Regions from separate parts of the Paenibacillus sp. sgz302164 genome, predicted to be linked through region 2. Evidence: predicted binding sites of a transcription regulator. Region 2 holds the regulator's gene; the other holds the start of a gene.
The links. Region 2 encodes CtsR, which represses protease genes until heat stress. Its sites were predicted from a motif close to ATGGTCAATAAAGGTCAAACA; they were not measured.
Positions count from the first base shown of each region.

Region 1: the regulator CtsR is predicted to act here: its motif matches at 5,999-6,019, upstream of clpP (ATP-dependent Clp endopeptidase proteolytic subunit ClpP).

Region 1 is NZ_JBVYOL010000010.1:249,953-260,064, reverse strand. It holds gene rapZ (RNase adapter RapZ) at 1-434, shown strand, start outside; gene AC0LWT_RS18725 (gluconeogenesis factor YvcK family protein) at 466-1,449, shown strand; gene whiA (DNA-binding protein WhiA) at 1,455-2,384, shown strand; gene AC0LWT_RS18715 (HPr family phosphocarrier protein) at 2,531-2,800, shown strand; gene AC0LWT_RS18710 (copper amine oxidase N-terminal domain-containing protein) at 3,422-5,182, shown strand; gene clpP (ATP-dependent Clp endopeptidase proteolytic subunit ClpP) at 5,258-5,839, opposite strand; tRNA gene AC0LWT_RS18700 (tRNA-Arg) at 6,064-6,138, opposite strand; gene AC0LWT_RS18695 (sugar-binding transcriptional regulator) at 6,441-7,478, shown strand; gene gap (type I glyceraldehyde-3-phosphate dehydrogenase) at 7,535-8,539, shown strand; gene AC0LWT_RS18685 (phosphoglycerate kinase) at 8,636-9,817, shown strand; gene tpiA (triose-phosphate isomerase) at 9,832-10,112, shown strand, end outside.
Region 2 is NZ_JBVYOL010000036.1:2,594-12,705, reverse strand. It holds gene disA (DNA integrity scanning diadenylate cyclase DisA) at 1-998, opposite strand, end outside; gene radA (DNA repair protein RadA) at 1,039-2,406, opposite strand; gene clpC (ATP-dependent protease ATP-binding subunit ClpC) at 2,571-5,012, opposite strand; gene mcsB (protein-arginine kinase McsB) at 5,070-6,131, opposite strand; gene mcsA (protein-arginine kinase activator protein McsA) at 6,156-6,668, opposite strand; gene AC0LWT_RS34785 (CtsR family transcriptional regulator) at 6,685-7,146, opposite strand; M-box (ykoK) riboswitch at 7,400-7,574, shown strand; gene AC0LWT_RS34780 (ABC transporter permease) at 7,905-9,629, shown strand; gene AC0LWT_RS34775 (ABC transporter ATP-binding protein) at 9,643-10,112, shown strand, end outside.

The DNA.
Region 1 (10,112 bases), on a different contig from region 2:
CCCAGCTCAAGGAAAGAATTATTTCCAGGTTTACCAATTTGGAAACGAATCGCATATCTATAAATGTAATCTCTTTTGGATTTAAGTACGGAATCCCGATTGATGCCGATTTGATTTTTGACGTGCGCTTTTTGCCGAATCCGCATTATGTCGATCAACTGCGTCCGCAGACCGGTCAGGACCCGGATGTGTACGATTACGTCATGAAATGGAACGAAACGCAGGAATTTCTTGCCAAACTGCTGGATATGCTGCACTTCCTGATGCCGCAGTACAAGAAAGAAGGCAAGAGCCAGGTCGTCGTCGGAATCGGTTGTACGGGAGGCAAGCACAGGTCTGTCGCCATTTCGGAATATTTGGGCAAAGTAATGGGGACCAGCGAGACGGAAGTCGTGCGTGTAAGCCACCGGGACGCCGAACGTGACCGCGTATAAGAAGCTGTTCATTATTTAAGAGGGTGTATAGATGAAAAGAGATAGCTTGCAGAGCGTTCCCAAGATCGTTGTTATCGGCGGCGGCACCGGGCTTTCGGTTATGCTTAGAGGATTGAAAGAGAAGCCCGTTGATATTACGGCTATTGTGACAGTCGCCGATGACGGGGGGAGCTCTGGGATTCTCCGAGCGGAAATGCAGATGCCGCCACCCGGCGACATTCGCAACGTGCTGACGGCTTTGGCCGATGTGGAGCCTCTGCTTTCTTTAATGCTGCAGTACCGGTTTCAGACGGGAACCGGGCTTGCCGGACACAGTCTCGGGAATTTGATTCTGGCTGCTCTCACGGACATTACAGGCGACTTTGTCACCGCTGTCAAAGAGATGAACCGGGTGTTCGCGGTCAAGGGCAGAGTGCTGCCGGCATCCAGCCATGCGATTGTGCTGAAAGCTGTCATGGAAGACGGCTCAACGGTCGAGGGCGAGTCCAAAATCCCCAAGGCGCAGGGCCGGATCAAGCGCGTATTGATCGAACCTCCCGATGTCGCTCCTCTGGAGGAGGCGCTGCAGGCCATTCGCCAGGCGGATGCGATTCTGTGCGGTCCGGGAAGTTTATATACGAGCATACTCCCCAATCTGCTGGTTCCCCAAATCGCTCAGGAAATCATGAGCTCGGACGCCGTGAAAATGTTCATCTGCAATGTGATGACGCAGCCGGGCGAAACGGACGATTACTCGGTCGGCGACCATTTGGACGCGATTCACAGCCATTTGGGCCACCATTTGTTCGACTATGTCATCGTCAACAATGGCGAGATTCCGCCTCAGGTTCAGGCCAAGTACGCGGAGCAGGGCTCCAAGGCCGTCCACCTCGATTTGGATGAAGTGACGAAGAGAGGGTACCAGGTCATTGCCGACCGGCTCGTGCTGTTCCGTACCTACCTGCGCCACGATGCTGAAAAGCTGAGTGACCATATTTATCAGCTCGTCGAAAGCTGGATGTTAAGGAAGAGGTGAGACCTTTGTCCTTTGCGGCACAAACCAAAAAAGAACTGACTTTAATCGAAACGGATGCGTGCTGCGAAAAAGCGGAACTGTCGGCGCTGATCCGTATGAACGGCACCGTGCAGTTGTCTAATCAACGCGTCATCCTGGACATTTCAACCGAAAACGCCGCCATCGCAAGGAGAATCTATACCCTCCTGAAAAAGACGTACCACCTCCATACGGAGCTGCTTGTGCGCAAAAAAATGCGCCTCAAGAAGAACAACGTGTACATCGTCAGAGTGCCCGGACAAGTGCAGGAGCTTCTGAGCGACCTGAAAATCGTCTCCGAGGGCTTTCTGTTCACGCCCGATATCGAAAGGGAAATTATCCGCGGCAACTGCTGCAAACGGGCGTATTTGCGCGGTGCATTTATGGCCGGCGGCTCGGTTAACAACCCCGAGGGCTCCTCGTACCATCTGGAGATCGCCTCGATCTATGAAGAGCATTGCAAAGCGCTGTGCCAGTTGGCGAACAAGTTCGATCTCAATGCGCGCTTCATCGAGCGCAAAAAAGGGTTCGTCTTTTACATCAAGGAAGGCGAGAAAATCATCGAATTCCTGAGCATCATCGGCGCTCATCAAGCGCTGCTGCGGTTCGAGGACGTGCGCATTATGAAAGATATGCGCAATTCGGTGAACCGTATCGTGAATTGCGAAACGGCAAACCTGAACAAGACGATCGGCGCGGCCGTCAGGCAGATCGACAACATCCGACTGCTGCAAAGGGAAGTCGGCCTCGAGAACTTGCCGGAGAAGCTGCGGGAAGTCGCCGAAATCAGGCTGCAGCATCCGGATATGAACCTGAAGGAAGTCGGCGATATGCTAAAAGGCAGCGTCAGCAAGTCGGGCGTGAATCATCGCCTTCGAAAAATAGATGAATTAGCCGAAAAACTGCGAAATTCGTAAGTACGACACAACCAAACAGCTAATTCGCAAGTTTTTCTCAATTTTTCTAGTGTACTTCCGCGAAAAATGCTATAATGTTTTAACATAGGGTAATGAGATGTATTCGACAGTATTTCATATAAGCTTGAGTAGGGGGAATTAGTTCCATGTCCAGACGGCCAGTCGTTGTGAAGTTGAGAACGGGACTTCATGCCAGACCTGCGGCATTGTTTGTTCAAGAGGCGAATAAATTTTCATCGGAAATCTTTGTTGAAAAAGATGAAAAGAAAGTAAATGCGAAGAGCATCATGGGTATTATGAGCCTCGCCATCAGCACAGGGACCGAAGTTTTCATAAGTGCGGAAGGTTCGGACGCCGAGCAGGCTGTAAACGCTTTAGTCACATTGGTCAGCAAAGAAGAATTGGAGAACCAATAATTCGAACGAAGGCTTCCTCTCGGGGAAGCTTTTTTGCGTTTTTGCCTTAGTTGCTCAAAGATGCGAGGGGTCGGAGTCGATTGCGTAATCCGCCTGGCCGTGCTGCGTAGAAAGCCTGCAAAAATCAGGCTGCCCAAGACCCCCCCCGCCGCGTCAGAGGCGATAGCCGCAATCTGCCAGGCTGCACGAAGAAAACCTGCAAAAATACATGAATTTGCGTCCTTGATCGCTGGCCGCGAAGAATTCCTGCGAAAGTGCAGGCTTTTCACCGAATACGTGGGCTCAGATTCACTTTCGGTGAAAATTCCTGTACTTTTGCAGGTTTTTCTCCAAAATAAGTCAATTGCACAGGAAAAACCTGTACTTTCGCAGGTTTTTTCCCTGCCAAGCTGTCTCCTTCCCGGTTGCGCAAGCGGCCGGCGCCTGTCATTTCGAAGGAATATATGTTTCCGCCGGGCCGTTCGCTCAATTTCCTTTATCAGCTAATTCCGTGGCAAAATTGTTAACAACTTGTGAATGTGAGAAACCTTTCTCTTGATGCGCGCGTCTAATTAACGTGACTAAAGAAGGAAAAGGCTTTTTGCCATTTTCACTTACTTATCGGACAAAAGGAGTAAGAAGATGAAACAGTTCAAGAAAGAGCTTACCCTGCTGCTGGCGCTGCTTATGTTTGTGTCGAGCATCGCCATAGCGCCTGTAGCCGGTGCGGTTTCCGCAAGCGCCTCCATGATCCTGCTGTATTTGGACAAGACGGATGCATTTGTGAACAGCGAGCAGGTGCAATTGGACGCCCCGGCCACGATTATTGACGGAAGCACGTTCGTTCCCGCCAAATTCCTCGGCGATTCGATGGGATTCAAAGTCGAGTGGAGCGACGCGACCCGGACGATTCATATGACACCATCGGGTTACGATATCGTATTGGATGTCGACAACAAGAAAGTGACGATCAACGGCGTCGATACCCCTTTTGATAAAGTTGCTTCAATCGTGAATGGCAAGCTGCTAGTGAAGCTGACATGGGTAGCGGACTATATGGGGGCCAAATATACGTACAACGGCGAGCTCCGCCGGGTGGAAATCATTTCGTTTCCTGCGGCTGAGGGTGTTTATGTAGATCGGGACAGCAACTCCACACCTGTCGCCAAGTTTACAACGGCGAAGGCTTCGTACCGGCTCGGAGAGCCTGTCAAATACGTCGACCTGAGTTACGATCCGGACGCGGAAGGCCTTGTATCTTACAACTGGAAAGGGAAGCAGGAAGCCTTTTTCCAACCGGGCAAGTATCCGGTATCCTTGACGGTGGCCGATGCCCATGGACATGTGAGCAAGGAGTTCAAAAGCTATGTCACAGTCGTCGACCAGCAGTATTTGAGCGAGTTCGAGTATCCGATTTACACCAAGCCGATCGGCAGCTCGATCAAAGCGGATTGGGGCATCATCTGGGCGCATTTTAACCAAATGCCGGCTTTGACCAAGAAGGTGACGCAAGAGACCGACCGCAAGCTTCTGGTTAGCGACAGTCCCGAAGAGTTTACCGAGAGAGGGATTTTGTATCAGGATAACATCAACGGAAAAGCGCGCTTGTATGCCGATCACATTAACGGCACGAAGCAAAAGATGACGATGGCGATTTTCGCCACCAACAATACGGACCAAGCCGTTACGATCAAAACGACGAACAAAGGCGAAGTATATCCTTCCGTATATGCGAATTTGATTGGAAGCGAAGCTTCCGTGGACTTTTTGCTAAACAATGTGTATGACCAAAAGCTGACCATTCCGCCGCATCAAACGTATGTTTATGCGAAGCTTCCCGATTTTTATCCGGGTCAAGGCGTGAACCTGTTCTACGACGTGGAAACGGACGGGGAACTGCAAATGTCTTTTGCCGTTACCGAGAAGCTGTCCACGAACTCGTTGAAAGATCTTCCGCTGCTGCCTTACACCGGCCATGTGCGGGGAACGTTCCCGGTCTCCCAGATTAATTGGGATATAGATGCTTCATCCTTTACCAAAACATCGGTGGTATCGATCGGAGACAACAAAACCGACCCGTTCGTCAAAGGCTACGATGTGATGCGCAAGGAAAACGTGGATAACGGCGGCAACTACGGCGTCGTGTACAAAATGCATATCAACAAGCCGCGCAAAATGGCGGTCATGATGATGGCCAAAGGCGGCGTGTTCAAAGGTCCGTTCAAGGTGAACGGAGAAATGATTCCCGTTCCGTATTCCGGCGTAGTCACGGCGTTCGACGGTTTGACGCTGCTGGCCCGGACCACGGGAAGCGAAGATTCCCTGGATATCGAGTTCACGCCTCCGGCGGGATCGGCGTTCCCGATCGATCTGATTTTCTACCCTATGGAAGATAAAAAGTAAGCATAAAAAAACCAGCCCCTGAGCGCCCGGAAGCGTTCGGGAAGGCTGGTTTTTTGTTATTTTGAGCGGATGGCGTTACACGCGCTCGATGACTTTGTCAATAAGTCCGTATTCCGCCGCTTCCGCAGCGCTCATGAAGTAGTCGCGGTCCGTATCCTTCTCGATGCGCTCCAGCGGCTGGCCGCTGCGCTCGGCAAGAATTTTGTTCAGGTTGTCGCGCATTTTGAGGATGCGTTTCGCGCGGATCTCGATATCGGAAGCTTGACCTTCCGCACCGCCGAGCGGCTGATGGATCATCACTTCGCTGTTAGGAAGCGCGTAGCGCTTGCCTTTGGCGCCGGCCGTCAGCAAGAATGCGCCCATGGAAGCGGCCATGCCCACGCAGATCGTGGAAACGTCCGGCTTGATGAACTGCATCGTATCGTAGATGGCCATCCCTGCTGTAATGGAACCGCCTGGGCTATTGATGTAAAGGCTGATATCTTTGTCAGGGTCTTGTGCGGCCAGGAAAAGAAGCTGGGCAATAATGGAGTTCGCGACGACATCGTTTACGCCGGTACCGAGGAAAATGATGCGGTCCTTCAGCAAACGGGAATAGATATCATAGCCTCTTTCGCCGCGGGCGTCCTGTTCAACGACCATAGGGATAAAACTCATGAGAATTACCTCCTTCGATGGGTACAATGGTTTCAAATGGAAATACTACTTACAGTATGGCCAAGAGAATGTTTAAAAAGTCTGCGCCTTTCTTAATACGAAAGGGAACATTTTCAAACGAACTCGTTGTTAACTAGTATGATACCGAAAAAACAAACAAAGGTCAAGAAAGGTCAAACTTATAATCAAAAAAAATCAGTTTCGCAACTGATCTTCGTTCGTGTTGGCGCGCCCGAAGGGAATCGAACCCCTATCTCAGGCTCCGGAGGCCTACGTCATATCCATTGGACCACGGGCGCATGCAATTGAAATTTAGTGAAGCAAGGGTTATTATATGACACCGAATAAAAAAAAGCAAGACTGAAAATGCTTTCAGTAAAAAAAGGCAAAAATATTTGAACAATTGTTGAATCTGACAAAGCAATTGGTTATAATAATAATGCACGGAACGATATATCTCGACAATGTGCGATTCAAGTTGAAGACTTACCGAATTTGAAGTACTGGCAGTACTCAATTTTTTTTGCTCGGGTGGGACGAAAAATGCATACCCGGGACATAAAACGTCCAATCAATGGAGCAGGAGCGTTGTGATCGTCATATGAGAGAAATCCTTGACATTCAAAAGCAGCTCTTGCCGGACCTCATGGATGTTATGAAAAAACGTTACTCGATTCTGCGCCACATCCTTGTTTCCGGTGTCGTAGGGAGAAGAACGCTGGCCAGCTCGCTCGATATGACGGAGCGCGTCCTGCGCGGCGAGGTTGAGTTCCTCAAGGAGCTGGGCCTGCTGGAGACGGATGCCACAGGCATGAAGGTCAGCGAATCCGGCCACCGGCTTCTGGAGAAGATGGAGCCGATCATTAAAGCCGCTTTCGGCCTGACGGACCTGGAAGAGAGCATCAGCCGGGCGTTTCAAATCGCCCAGGTCATCGTCGTGCCCGGCGATTCGGACGTCTCCGCCTTCACGAAGAAGGAGCTTGGACGGGCAGGAGCGGCCGCTTTGCGCAAACACGTCGCCAAAGACGATGTCATTGCCGTAACGGGCGGATCGACGATGGCGCAGGTTGCGAACCATTTGACGATCTCGTCGCGCATGAAGGGCAGTTGGTTCGTACCGGCCCGGGGCGGACTCGGCGAGAGCGTGGATATGCAGGCGAACACCATCGCATCCATTATGGCCAAAAAGACAGGCGGCAAATACAGGCTTTTGCATGTGCCCGACCATTTGGGCGAAGAAGCTTATCAGACTTTGATCCAGGACCCGCAGATCCAGGAGGTTGTCGACGTCGTGCGCAGCTGCCGCATCGTCGTACACGGAATCGGAGAAGCTATGGTCATGGCCCGCAGGCGCAAGGTGGATGCCCGGACGACGCACAGCCTGCAGGAAGAAGGAGCTTTGGCCGAAGCGTTCGGCTATTATTTTGACCGGCAAGGAAATGTCGTCCACAAGATGGCTACAGTCGGCCTCAGGCTGGAAGACATTCAGCGCGTTGAAGTCGTCATCGGCGTCGCAGGCGGCAAGAGCAAGGGGGAAGCGATCGCTTCCGTACTGCTTCACGGCCAGGAAGACGTGCTCGTGACGGATGAAGCCGCCGCGCTGGAAATTATGAAGCATGCCCCACAAATGCCATCATGACGTGTCTTTTTGACCGTCTTGACCATATAATTTTTAAATCTTAGGAGGAATTCGCTATGGTAAAAGTAGGTATTAACGGTTTCGGACGTATTGGACGCAACGTGTTCCGCGCAGCTCTGAACAGCACTGAAGTTCAAATCGTGGCAGTAAACGATCTGACAGACGTAAAAACATTGGCTCACTTGCTCAAGTACGACACAACTCACGGCAAACTTAACGCTACTGTAGAAGCTGGCGAAGGCGAACTGATCGTGAACGGCCGTTCCATCAAAGTATTCGCTGAGCGCGACCCTGGAAACCTGCCTTGGGCTTCCGTAGGCGCTGAAATCGTTGTTGAATCTACCGGTATTTTCACAGCGAAAGAAAAAGCTTCCCTTCACCTGAAAGGCGGCGCTAAGAAAGTAATCATCTCCGCTCCTGCAACTGACGAAGATATTACAATCGTTCTTGGCGTTAACGAAGATAAATACGATCCTGCTGCACACACTGTAATCTCCAACGCTTCTTGTACGACTAACTGCTTGGCTCCGTTCGCGAAAGTGATCAACGACCAATTCGGTATCGTTAAAGGTATGATGACTACTGTTCACTCCTACACGAACGACCAATCCGTGCTTGACCTGCCGCACAAAGACCTTCGCCGTGCCCGCGCAGCCGCTGAGAACATCATTCCTTCCAGCACTGGCGCAGCTAAAGCGATCGGCCTTGTTCTGCCTGAACTGAAAGGCAAACTGAACGGTATGGCTATGCGTGTTCCTACGCCTAACGTATCCGTTACGGACCTGGTTGTAGAAACAAAAGTCAACGTAACTGTAGACGAAGTGAACGCAGCTCTGAAAGCAGCGGCTCAAGGCGCTCTGAAAGGCATCCTGAACTACTCCGACGAGCCTCTTGTATCCAGCGACTACAACGGAGATCCTGCTTCCTCCACGATCGATGCCCTGTCCACAATGGTAGTTGGCGACAACATGCTGAAAGTGGTTTCCTGGTACGACAACGAGTGGGGCTACTCCAACCGTGTCGTTGACCTTGCCGCTTTCATCGCAAGCAAAGGTCTGTAATTCATAATCAGCACACTTGTAGACACTTGAAGAGGAGAAGCGATTCTCCTCTTTGTGTGTGATTGTTACCAAAAAACCGCTCGGGAGGCCTGTTCCATGAATAAAAAAAGTGTCCGCGATGTTGAAGTATCCGGCAAAAAAGTGTTTGTTCGCGTAGATTTCAACGTACCTCTGGAAAACGGTCAAATCACAGACGATACCCGGATCAGAGAAACGCTGCCTACAATCAAATTCCTGATTGAAAAAGGCGCAAAAGTCATTTTGGCGAGCCACCTTGGACGTCCGAAGGGTCAAGTGGCCGAAGAGCTTCGTCTGACTCCGGTTGCCGCAAGACTGGCCGAACTGCTTGGCAAGCCGGTAGCGAAAGCCGACGAAGCGATCGGCGAAGCAGTTAAAGCGCAAGTCGCTGCGCTGAAAGACGGCGATGTGCTGCTGCTTGAAAACGTTCGTTTCTACGAAGGCGAAGAGAAGAACGATCCCGCTCTGGCGAAAGCTTTTGCCGAATTGGCCGATCTGTACGTGAACGACGCGTTCGGTGCGGCTCATCGCGCTCACGCCTCCACGGAAGGCATCGCACATCATCTGCCGGCCGTATCCGGTCTTTTGATGGAAAAAGAACTGGATGTGCTCGGCAAAGCGCTGAACAATCCGGAGCGTCCTTTTACCGCGATTGTCGGCGGCGCGAAAGTGAAAGACAAAATCGATGTGATCAACAACTTGCTGAACATTGCAGACAACGTGATCATTGGCGGAGGCTTGTCCTATACATTCCTGAAAGCGCAAGGGAACGAGATCGGCAAATCTCTCGTGGACAACGAGAAGCTTGACCTGGCGCTCGGTTTTATTGCCAAAGCGAAAGAAAAAGGCGTGAACTTCCTGCTTCCGGTCGATATCGTAGTCGCCGACAAATTCGGACCCGACGCGAACACGCAAATTGTTCCGGTGGATGGCATCCCTGCTGAATGGGAAGGCATCGACATCGGGCCGAAAACCCGTGAAATTTATGCGGACGTCATTGCAAAATCCAAACTGATCGTTTGGAACGGACCGATGGGCGTGTTCGAAATCGAGCCTTTCTCCCACGGCACCCGCGCTGTAGCTGAAGCTTGCGCTGCCACTTCCGGCTACACGGTTATCGGCGGTGGAGATTCCGCGGCGGCTGCTGAGAAATTCCATCTGGCTGACAAAATGGACCACATCTCGACAGGCGGCGGAGCTTCCCTGGAGTTCATGGAAGGCAAAGCACTGCCGGGCGTTGTGGCTCTGAACGATAAATAAGGGAGGATCTTTCGATGAGAAAACCGATTATCGCAGGCAACTGGAAAATGTTCAAGACCGTTTCCGAAGCGGTCAGTTTTGTAAACGAAGTGAAAGGCGGGGCGGAAGTAGACGGCGTAGAGAGCGTAATCTGCTCCCCGTTCACGAACCTTCCCGCTCTGGTTGAAGCCGTTAAAGGCACAACCCTCCATATCGGTGCGCAAAACCTGCACTTCGAAGATAACGGCGCATTCACCGGCGAAATCAGCGGCGTTATGCTGAAAGAGCTGGGCGTAGAATATGTCATTATCGGACA
Region 2 (10,112 bases):
CCGTCGACTTCATCCAGCTCCTCGATGGTTGCCATCATCATATGCGGCAGGTAGCCGAATTTCTCGACCAGATTGGCAATAATGATCGAGGGAAGCCGCGGGATTTTGCCGAGCATTCTGAACCCTCTGGGCGATACGGGCTCTTCCGCAATCGCATTCGTATGTGAGTAGCCCAGCAGGCGGATAATTTGTTGAGGTTCCAAAAGCTCATCCGACGAGAGGCGCTTCAGCCCCGTCAACACGTCTTTGACCTTGTCATCCGATAGGTCGCGGACGTAATCTTTGATCAGCAGTCGCGCCTCCAACTCCGAATTGCCGACCAGTTCTTCGAGCTGCATGCTGATTAGACGGCCCTCATTGCCAAGCTCGTTGATGTACCGGTTGATTTCGGCCCTGATTCTAAGCACCATCTCGAACCGGGCGATGACGTTGGTCACATCGTGCAAAGTAACCAGCTCTTCGAATTCCGACGCGCCCAAATTGGTGAGCGATTGATCCAGCACCACTTTGTACCGTTCCAGCGTCTGAATCGCCTGATTCGCCTTGGTCAAAATAACGCCGATATCTTTCAGCGCATAGCGCAAATTGCCTTGATACAGCGTTATGACATTACGCCTTTGCGAGATCGAAACGACGAGCTTGTTCGTCTGCTTAGCCACCCGCTCGGCGGTCCGATGCCGGATGCCTGTTTCGGACGACTGGATCGACGAGTCCGGAATCAGCTGCGTGTTCGCATACAATATTCTTTTTATATCTTCGCTTAAAATAATCGCCCCGTCCATCTTTGCTAGCTCGTAGAGGTAATTGGGCGAGAAATCGCAATCAATCGAAAAGCCGCCGTCTACGATTTCCATCACTTCCGGACTATAGCCGACGACAATCAGTCCTCCCGTTTTGGCACGCAGGACATTTTCCAATCCGTCTCTGAACGCGGTACCAGGGGCTACCATTTGCAGCAACTGGCTCATTACGTCCCGCTTCGTCTCTTCTTTGCTCATTTTATTCCTCCTGATGACTGGCTGGCTCCATGCAGGCGAGTCAACCCAGCGCCGCTGCTAGTGCCTCTGATACCGTGTTTACTCCGATAATCTCCATTCCGGGGGGATGCGTCCATCCCTTCAAGCTTTTCTCCGGCATAATGACTCTGCGGAAGCCCAGCTTCTGCGCCTCTTTCACCCGCTGATCAATGCGGGAAACGCCGCGCACTTCGCCCGTCAAGCCGATCTCCCCAAACACAACGTCATACGGCCGGGTCGGCTGGTCCTTGAAAGAAGAGGCTATACTGATCGCCACAGCCAGATCGACTGCAGGCTCATCCAGTTTGACGCCGCCAGCTACATTCAGGTAGGCGTCCTGATTTTGCAGGAAAAGCCCCATGCGCTTCTCCAGCACCGCCATAATCAGCGAAAGCCGGTTATGATCGATGCCCGTAGCCATTCTGCGCGGGGATGGAAAATTCGTAGTTGATACTAATGCCTGAATTTCGACGAGCACAGGCCGGGTTCCTTCCATACTCGCTACAACCGTGGAACCCGCCACCCCGAGCGGCCGTTCGGACAGGAACAGCTCCGACGGATTGCTGACTTCGACAAGTCCCGCTTCCTGCATTTCAAAGATGCCGATTTCATTGGTCGAACCAAAACGGTTCTTCACCGCTCTCAGCAAGCGATAGGAATGATGCCGCTCGCCCTCGAAGTACAGCACGCAATCAACCATGTGCTCCAGCATTCTCGGTCCTGCAATGGCCCCTTCCTTCGTGACGTGACCGACGAGGACCGTTGCAATTCCTTTGCCTTTAGCAATTCTCATAAAATGGCCTGTGCATTCACGAACTTGGCCAACCGTGCCCGGAGCGGACGCAATAGCCGGATGATAAACCGTTTGAATGGAGTCAATGACCAAAAAATCGGGATCCGTTTCCTGAATCGCCTCTTCGATCAGCTCCAGATTCGTTTCGCAGAGCACATACAGCAGCGGCGACGACGCTTCCAGGCGGTCAGCCCGCAGCTTCGTTTGCTTAACCGATTCCTCTCCGGATATATAAAGCACTTTCTGCCCGGCTTGCGTAAGCGCGAATGAAGTTTGCAGCAGCAGCGTCGACTTGCCGATCCCCGGGTCTCCTCCGACGAGAATCAGGGAACCGGGAACGATGCCTCCGCCCAACACGCGGTTCAATTCCTGGTTATTCGTCAATACTCTCGGCTCAGGGCTGCTCTCGATATGTATGATAGGGGTGGGCTTTTCTTTCGTTCTGGCGAAAGAGGAATTCATCCCCTGGGTGCGAACAACGGTTTCCACTTCTTCAACCATCGTGTTCCACGATTGGCAGCCTGGGCATTTGCCCATCCATTTCGGCGATTCGTAGCCGCACTCCTGGCAGCAAAATTTCGTCTTCTGTTTGCTCATTATGCACTTGCTCCCTTATAAGACATGCGGAAATATCTGGCTATACTTACCAATAAAAGTTTACCACTTTTGCTAAGTGTGTGAAAGGGCCGATGAAAAATATACGAAAGAAAAAGCATTTTGCCGCCACCGCAACGGATGGAGCAAAATGCTTTTCAGGAACATTATTGGGCTGTTACGCCTTCGCCGCGAAGGACGACAAGCTCGCCTTCTTTTTCGTCGATGGTTAAGGAATCGCCTTTGGAGATATTGCCTCTGAGCAGCTCCTCGGACAGCCGGTCCTCGATATGCTTTTGAATCGCTCTGCGCAGCGGTCTTGCCCCGTAAGTCGGGTCAAAGCCTTCTTTGGCAAGGAACATTTTCGCTTTGTCCGTAAGGTTGAAGTCCACTTCCTGCTCTTTCAGGCGCTTGCGCAGATCGTCCGCCATCAGGCTAACGATTTGAGCGATATGCTGCTCATCCAGAGAGTGGAAGACGATGATCTCGTCGATCCGGTTCAGGAACTCCGGACGGAAGCTTTTCTTCAGCTCGCCCATCACTTTGTCTTTCATGTTGGAGTATTCTTTGCCGGCATCCTGCACGGCCGTAAAGCCGAGCGTGGAGTTTTTCTTGATCATCTCCGCGCCCACGTTGGACGTCATGATGATCAACGTGTTGCGGAAATCGACGGTGCGGCCTTTGGAATCCGTCAGGCGTCCGTCCTCCAGCACTTGAAGCAGGATGTTGAACACTTCAGGATGAGCTTTCTCGATCTCGTCAAGCAGGACGACCGAGTATGGTTTGCGGCGCACTTTTTCAGTAAGCTGGCCGCCTTCCTCATATCCGACATACCCCGGAGGCGCTCCTACCAGGCGGGATGTGGAGTGCTTCTCCATGTACTCGGACATATCGATGCGAATGACGGCGTTTTGATCGCCGAACAGCGATTCCGCCAGGGCGCGTGCCAGTTCCGTTTTACCTACGCCGGTTGGTCCAAGGAAGATGAAGGAGCCCATCGGGCGCTTCGGATCTTTCAGACCGGCTCTGGCGCGGCGGATGGCGCGGCTTACCGCTTTGACCGCCTCTTCTTGACCGATTACGCGCTCATGCAAAATGTCTTCCATTTTGAGCAGACGCTCGGTCTCTTCTTCGGCCAGTTTGCTGACCGGAATTCCCGTCCAGCTTGCAACGACCTGAGCGATATCCTCCGGAGTCACTTCGGTATCCAGACGGCCTTGTTTTTCTTTCCACTCGTTTCGCGTGGAATCCAGTTCCTCGCGAAGTTTTTGCTCGGTATCGCGCAGGCCGGCCGCTTTTTCGAACTCCTGGCTTTGCACGGCCGCATCTTTTTCCTTGCGGATATCATCCAGCTTATTTTCCAACTGTTTCAAGCTAGGCGGAATCGTGTAGGAACGCAGCCTTACTTTGGAGCTGGCCTCGTCAATAAGGTCAATCGCCTTATCCGGCAGGAAACGGTCGGTGATATAGCGGTCGGACAGCTTCACCGCTTCCTCGATAGCCGCATCCGTAATTTTCACGCGGTGATGCGCTTCGTAACGGTCGCGGAGCCCGTGAAGAATTTGAATCGCTTCGTCAGGAGACGGCTGGTCTACCGTAATCGGTTGGAAACGGCGCTCGAGCGCTGCATCTTTCTCGATATATTTGCGGTATTCGTCCAGCGTAGTCGCCCCGATGCACTGCAGCTCGCCTCTCGCCAGCGCCGGCTTCAGGATGTTCGACGCATCGATCGCGCCTTCCGCCCCGCCTGCGCCGATCAAAGTGTGCAGCTCGTCAATGAACAACACGATATTGCCCGCTTGGCGAATCTCGTCCATAATCTTTTTGAGCCGGTCTTCGAACTCGCCGCGGTACTTGGTTCCCGCAACGACCGAGCCCATATCGAGGGTCATGACCCTTTTATCTTTCAACGTTTCCGGAATTTCATTGTTGATGATTTTTTGCGCCAAGCCTTCGGCAATCGCCGTTTTACCGACGCCCGGTTCCCCGATCAGGACCGGATTGTTTTTCGTTCTGCGGCTCAGCACTTGAATGACGCGCTCGATTTCCTTGCTGCGCCCGATAACCGGATCCAAATGGCCCTCTTTCGCAAATGCGGTGAGGTCTCTGGCCAAACCGTCAAGCGTCGGCGTGTTCACATTCGGATTAGCGCCGTGGCTCGGTGATACGGTTTCGCTGCTGCCGAGCAGCTGCAGCACTTGCTGGCGCGCTTTATTCAGGCTGACGCCGAGGTTGTTCAGCACACGCGCCGCGACCCCTTCGCCTTCGCGAATGAGCCCGAGTAAAATGTGCTCGGTTCCTACGTAAGTATGGCCTAATTTTCTGGCTTCGTCCATAGAAAGCTCAATGACTTTCTTTGCTCTCGGCGTGTACGCGATGTTGGTCGGCTGTTCTTGACCGCGGCCAATCAAGGATTCCACTTCGTCCTGGATCTTCTCAAGCCCCAGGCCCAGTGCAATCAGCGCTTTGGCTGCAATCCCCTCGCCTTCACGGATCAGTCCGAGTAAAATATGCTCAGTTCCAATATTGTTGTGCCCCAACCGAACGGCCTCTTCTTGAGCTAAGGAGAGAACCTTTTGCGCTCGTTCCGTAAATCTTCCAAACATCATAGAGAAACACCTCCAAAAGTAATATATCTATGGAAAACCCAAAGGATGATGCTGCCTTTAATAGCGGCCGAATTTTTCCCGGATCAATTCCGCCCTGCGGATGTCGCGGTCTTCGGCGGACAACTTTTCTCCCGCGCTCTGCTGCAAAAATCCGGGCTGCGTCATCACCAGCAGTTCATTGAGAATGTTGGATGAAACATTGTTGATGATCCCAACGTCAATGCCCAGCCTCACATCCGACAATCGTTGGGCCGCTTCCTTCGAGTCCATAATCCCCGCATAGGATAATATCCCGAGGGAGCGGTTGACGCGGTCGATGATGCGCATTTTGGATTCTTGCATTAGCTTATGCCTTGCGGCGCGTTCATGCTCGATAATTTGCCGCGCTACGCTAAAAAGATTGTCGATGATCTCGTCTTCCGACTGGCCCAACGTAATCTGGTTGGAGATTTGAAACAGATTACCTAAAGCTTCGCTGCCTTCCCCGTATAATCCTCTAACGGTCAGCCCAACTTGTGTAACCGCCGATAAAATCCGGTTGATTTGTTGGGTGAGCACGAGCGCGGGGAGATGCATCATGACGGAAGCCCGAATCCCTGTGCCCACATTCGTAGGACAGCTCGTCAGATAGCCTCTTTTCTCATCATACCCGTAATCAAGCTGGGATTCAAAAATATCGTCAAGCTGATTGGCCAAATCCCATACTTCTTTAATCTGAAATCCGGGACACAAGCACTGGATCCGCAAATGGTCTTCTTCGTTGATCATAATGCTGATAGATTCATTCTCGCTTAATATGACGGCTCCATTCCTGGATTCGTTCGCCAGATTCGGGCTGATCAAGTGCTTTTCCACCAGCACCATCCGCTCCAGCTCGTTAAGCTCCGACAACGGAATCAGCGAAAAATGACTGATCGTTTCCAGCTCTTCGTTGTCCAAAACCCCAGAGAGCCGATCAAGCACTTCCTCCGATTGCTGATTCGTCGCGAGCATGGGATAAGGATAATCCTTGAGGTTGCGGGCAATGCGTATCCGACTGCTGATGACAATATCGGATTCCGGCCCGTCCCCCTTCATCCATTCGCTTAAAGCATCTCCTGTAAAACGATGCAGCGCCATTGAAATCATACCCTCCTCAAGACCCTAATTTCCGGCGATCTTCTTTTCGATTTCCCGAATTTGATCGCGGATTTTAGCCGCCTGCTCGAACTCTTCGCTTTCGATGCGGGTCATCATTTCCTTTTTGAGACTTTCGATTTCCCGCTTGTATTGAACAAGTCCTCCAGTGCGTTTGGGAACTTTGCCTACATGAACCGTGTTGCCGTGCACTCTTTTGAACAGAGGATCTAATTTCTCCGAAAAGCTTTGGTAGCATGAACCGCAGCCGAATCGCCCGAGTTTGCTGAATTGGGTGTAGGTGAGACCGCAATGTTCGCAGCGCACCGACTGCGGCTTGGCAGAAGCGACCGACGAAGGCTCAAAATCCAGAAGTCCCGACAACAAATTGTGGATGGAAAATCCGTTGGAAGAGCCCGGAATCATCTCGCCCTTCTCGCGGGCGCAAGTTTCGCAAATGTGAAACTCGTTTTTGTCGCCGTTTATGATCTTGGTGAAATGAAGCGTCGCCGGCCGTTTGCCGCACTCCTGACAAATCATAAAGTGTACCCCTCCCTCATTTGCTCAGCAAGGATATCAGCATTGCCTTAAGAATATTAGCGCGGATTTCATCCCGCAGCGGGAGCTCGAATGTCAGCACATCCCTGGAGATGGCCGCCTTGATCAGATTGGCCTCACGTGCAGAAATAAAATGGCCTTCCTGCAGCTGATAAATAAGTCCCTCGGAGGCGACCTGATCTATGTGAGTGTGAATCGTTCGAAAAATGTGATCGAGTATGGAGCCGTGCTGACGCAGCTCGATTTTCTGGATGCGAATATAGCCGCCGCCCCCGCGCTTGCTCTCCACAATGTATCCCTTCTCCAAAGTAAACCGGGTGCTGATAACGTAGTTGATTTGGGACGGAACGCATTGGAACTGATCGGCAAGCTCATTGCGCTGAATCTCGATCGCTCCTTCGGGACTTTGCAGCAAAACTTGTTTCAAGTACTGCTCGATAATTTCTGAAACATTACGCATCAATTCATCCTCCCAGAATTCTAGAAGTAAATTGACTTTGACTTTCTTTGACCTTAACTAAATTATAATCATTTCCTTTCTTTTTGACAAGTGTTGCTGTTAAAAAGTATTTTGCGCCTGATTTGCGGCTCTACACTCAGTATTTACAAAATTACTCCAACTTAACGTCACGGCGCTTTCCAATTGATTCTTTTTTGCTTTTTTTGCTATTGACAAGCAAGCGTACTTAGGAGTACGATTTCAAAGGAATTAAATATGTCCTCGTTAGGTGAGGCTCCTATACAAACATAGGCCACTGCCCGGAAATATCGAAAGATGCCAATGGGTAGAACAGGAACTGCCGGATTAAGGCTTTTCTTAAGGTGGCTAAGCGAACGAACGTTCGCTTTACGTTGTATAGTGTCAAAACTGGACTAGGGGGAGCCGTTTTATTGCCTTGTAAACGCATGCCCTCTGGGACCAATCCCTGAGGGCTTTCATATTGTATGTACAAAGGGGGGAAACTGGAAATGGACAGTAGTAGTCGAATGCGACAGATGAATAGCTTGCCATATGCATTGTTAGCTAGGAAACGTGTGCATCCATTATTCAGCGTACCCTCAGATCGTCATCAAGCATGTTCAAAGCCCGGCTTGCCCAAGGGCTTGTTCTGCCGCTGATTCATCTGATAATCAACCTGAATAGATGGAATATTTGCGCTCTCCTCCTGCCAATTGCAGGGGAGAGTTTTTTTATTTCGCCCAAAGGGGGTTATCACGATGAAATGGAACGGCTTCTCCACCATCAACAGCAAACGTAAGTTCGGTTTGGCGGACATCATCGTCTTTCTCATGCTTATGTCCATTCTTTATATGGCTGCCCAGCTTGGCGCCGGTATGCGCGCCCCATTTTCTCCAAGCCAGCAGCCTGTTATGAACCTTGACCCCTATCTGCTTCCTTATTACGCGGGGCGCTCGCTTTTGAGAATGTTCATCGCCTTCGGCGCTTCGCTATTGTTTACGTTCGTATACGGGCGAATCGCCGCGAATAACCGGATTGCCGAGAAAATTATGATCCCTGCGCTCGACATCCTGCAATCCGTGCCTGTGCTCGGTTTCCTGTCGGCAACCGTCTTGATGTTCATGGCGCTTTTTCCCGGCAGTCTGCTCGGCGTCGAATGTGCTTCGATCTTTGCCATATTCACCGGTCAGGTATGGAATATGACATTCAGCTTCTACCACTCGCTGACAACGATACCGCGGGCGCTGGACGAAGCAGCCAGCATTCACCGGCTTGGCCGGTGGCCGCGCTTTACCAAGCTCGAAGTGCCCTTTTCCATGTTGGGGCTCGTGTGGAACAGCATGATGTCTTTCGGCGGAGGCTGGTTTTTTCTCGCGGCCAGCGAATCGATCAGCGTGCTCAATCAAGACATTCATCTGCCCGGCATCGGCTCTTACATGGCTTTGGCCGCCGATCAAGGAAACGTGAAAGCCATTGTATACGCCATTATCACTATGGTCATTCTGATTATTCTGGTAGACCAGCTGTTCTGGCGGCCGATCGTCGCTTGGGCGCAAAAATTCAAGAACGAGCAAACGGAAGCGGGCGAAGTGCCGCAATCCTGGGTATACGATATCCTCAAACGCGCCAGATTCGTTCGCTACGCTAATCATGCCGCCGGAACCTTTTTTCACGACCTAAGCAGTCGTTTCAAAAAGCGAAGCGCCGCCATCCATTGGCCGAAACCGCCTGCACTCGCATCCAAAATAGCGGTCCGGCTAATCGGAATCGTCATCATTTTGTTCGTCGCGAGGTATGTGTATGAAGCTCTGCTCGAAATCGTACAGTTAAGCTGGAAGGAATTGTTGCGGGTTGTCGGACTCGGGCTTTTAACGGCTCTTCGCGTATTCGTGGCAACGCTGCTGGCCGCAGCATGGACGGTTCCGGTCGGGGTCATGATCGGGATGAGTCCCAAACTATCCAGGATTGCTCAGCCTGTTGTGCAGGTCCTCGCTTCTTTTCCGGCCAATATGGCTTTCCCGTTGTTCGCCATCCTGTACCTGAAGCTTGGGATCAGCATGGATATCGGCGCTGTTCCTCTCATGATGCTGGGAACGCAGTGGTACATCCTGTTCAACGTCATCGCCGGAGCGATGGCCATTCCTTCCGATTTGAAAGAAGCTGCATCTATTTTGCGTTTGTCGCGTCTACAAACATGGGTGAAGTTAATTTTGCCGAGCATATTTCCTTTTCTGATTACGGGATGCATAACCGCCAGCGGCGGCGCTTGGAACGCAAGCATCGTATCCGAGCTCGTCTCGTGGAAAAACAACAACCTGCAAGCGTCCGGGTTAGGAACATTCATTACCGAGGCGACAACCAAAGGAGATTGGCCGCAAATCATTTGGGGAATTATCGTGATGTGCCTGCTGGTCGTTCTGGTCAATCGCTTGGTGTGGCGCAAGCTGTACGCCGTCTCCGAGAAAAAATATCATTTGGAATAGAGGTGTCTTCACCATGAAACATGCATTGATCGAACTGCAGCAAGTTCTCAAACATTACGATATGCCGGGCTCGGCCGGCGCCAACATCCTGGAGGATATCCATCTGAAAATAACGGAAGGCGAGTTTGTCTCCATCCTGGGTCCATCCGGTTCGGGCAAATCCACTCTGCTTCGAATCATTGCCGGGCTCATCCCTCCCTCTCAGGGAGCCGTCTTTTATAACGGTAAAGAAGTACGGGGGACTAATCCCGGAGTCGGCATGGTCTTTCAGTCTTTTGCGCTTTTTCCGTGGCTGACCGTTCTGGAGAACGTAAAACTGGGGCTTGAAAATAAACCGCTGACGGAAGCGGACAAAATGCGCAAAGCCCTCTCGATCATCGATATGGTCGGATTGGACGGATTCGAAAGTGCCTATCCGAAAGAACTGTCGGGAGGGATGAGGCAGCGTGTCGGCATTGGCCGCGCTTTAGTGATGGAGCCCGA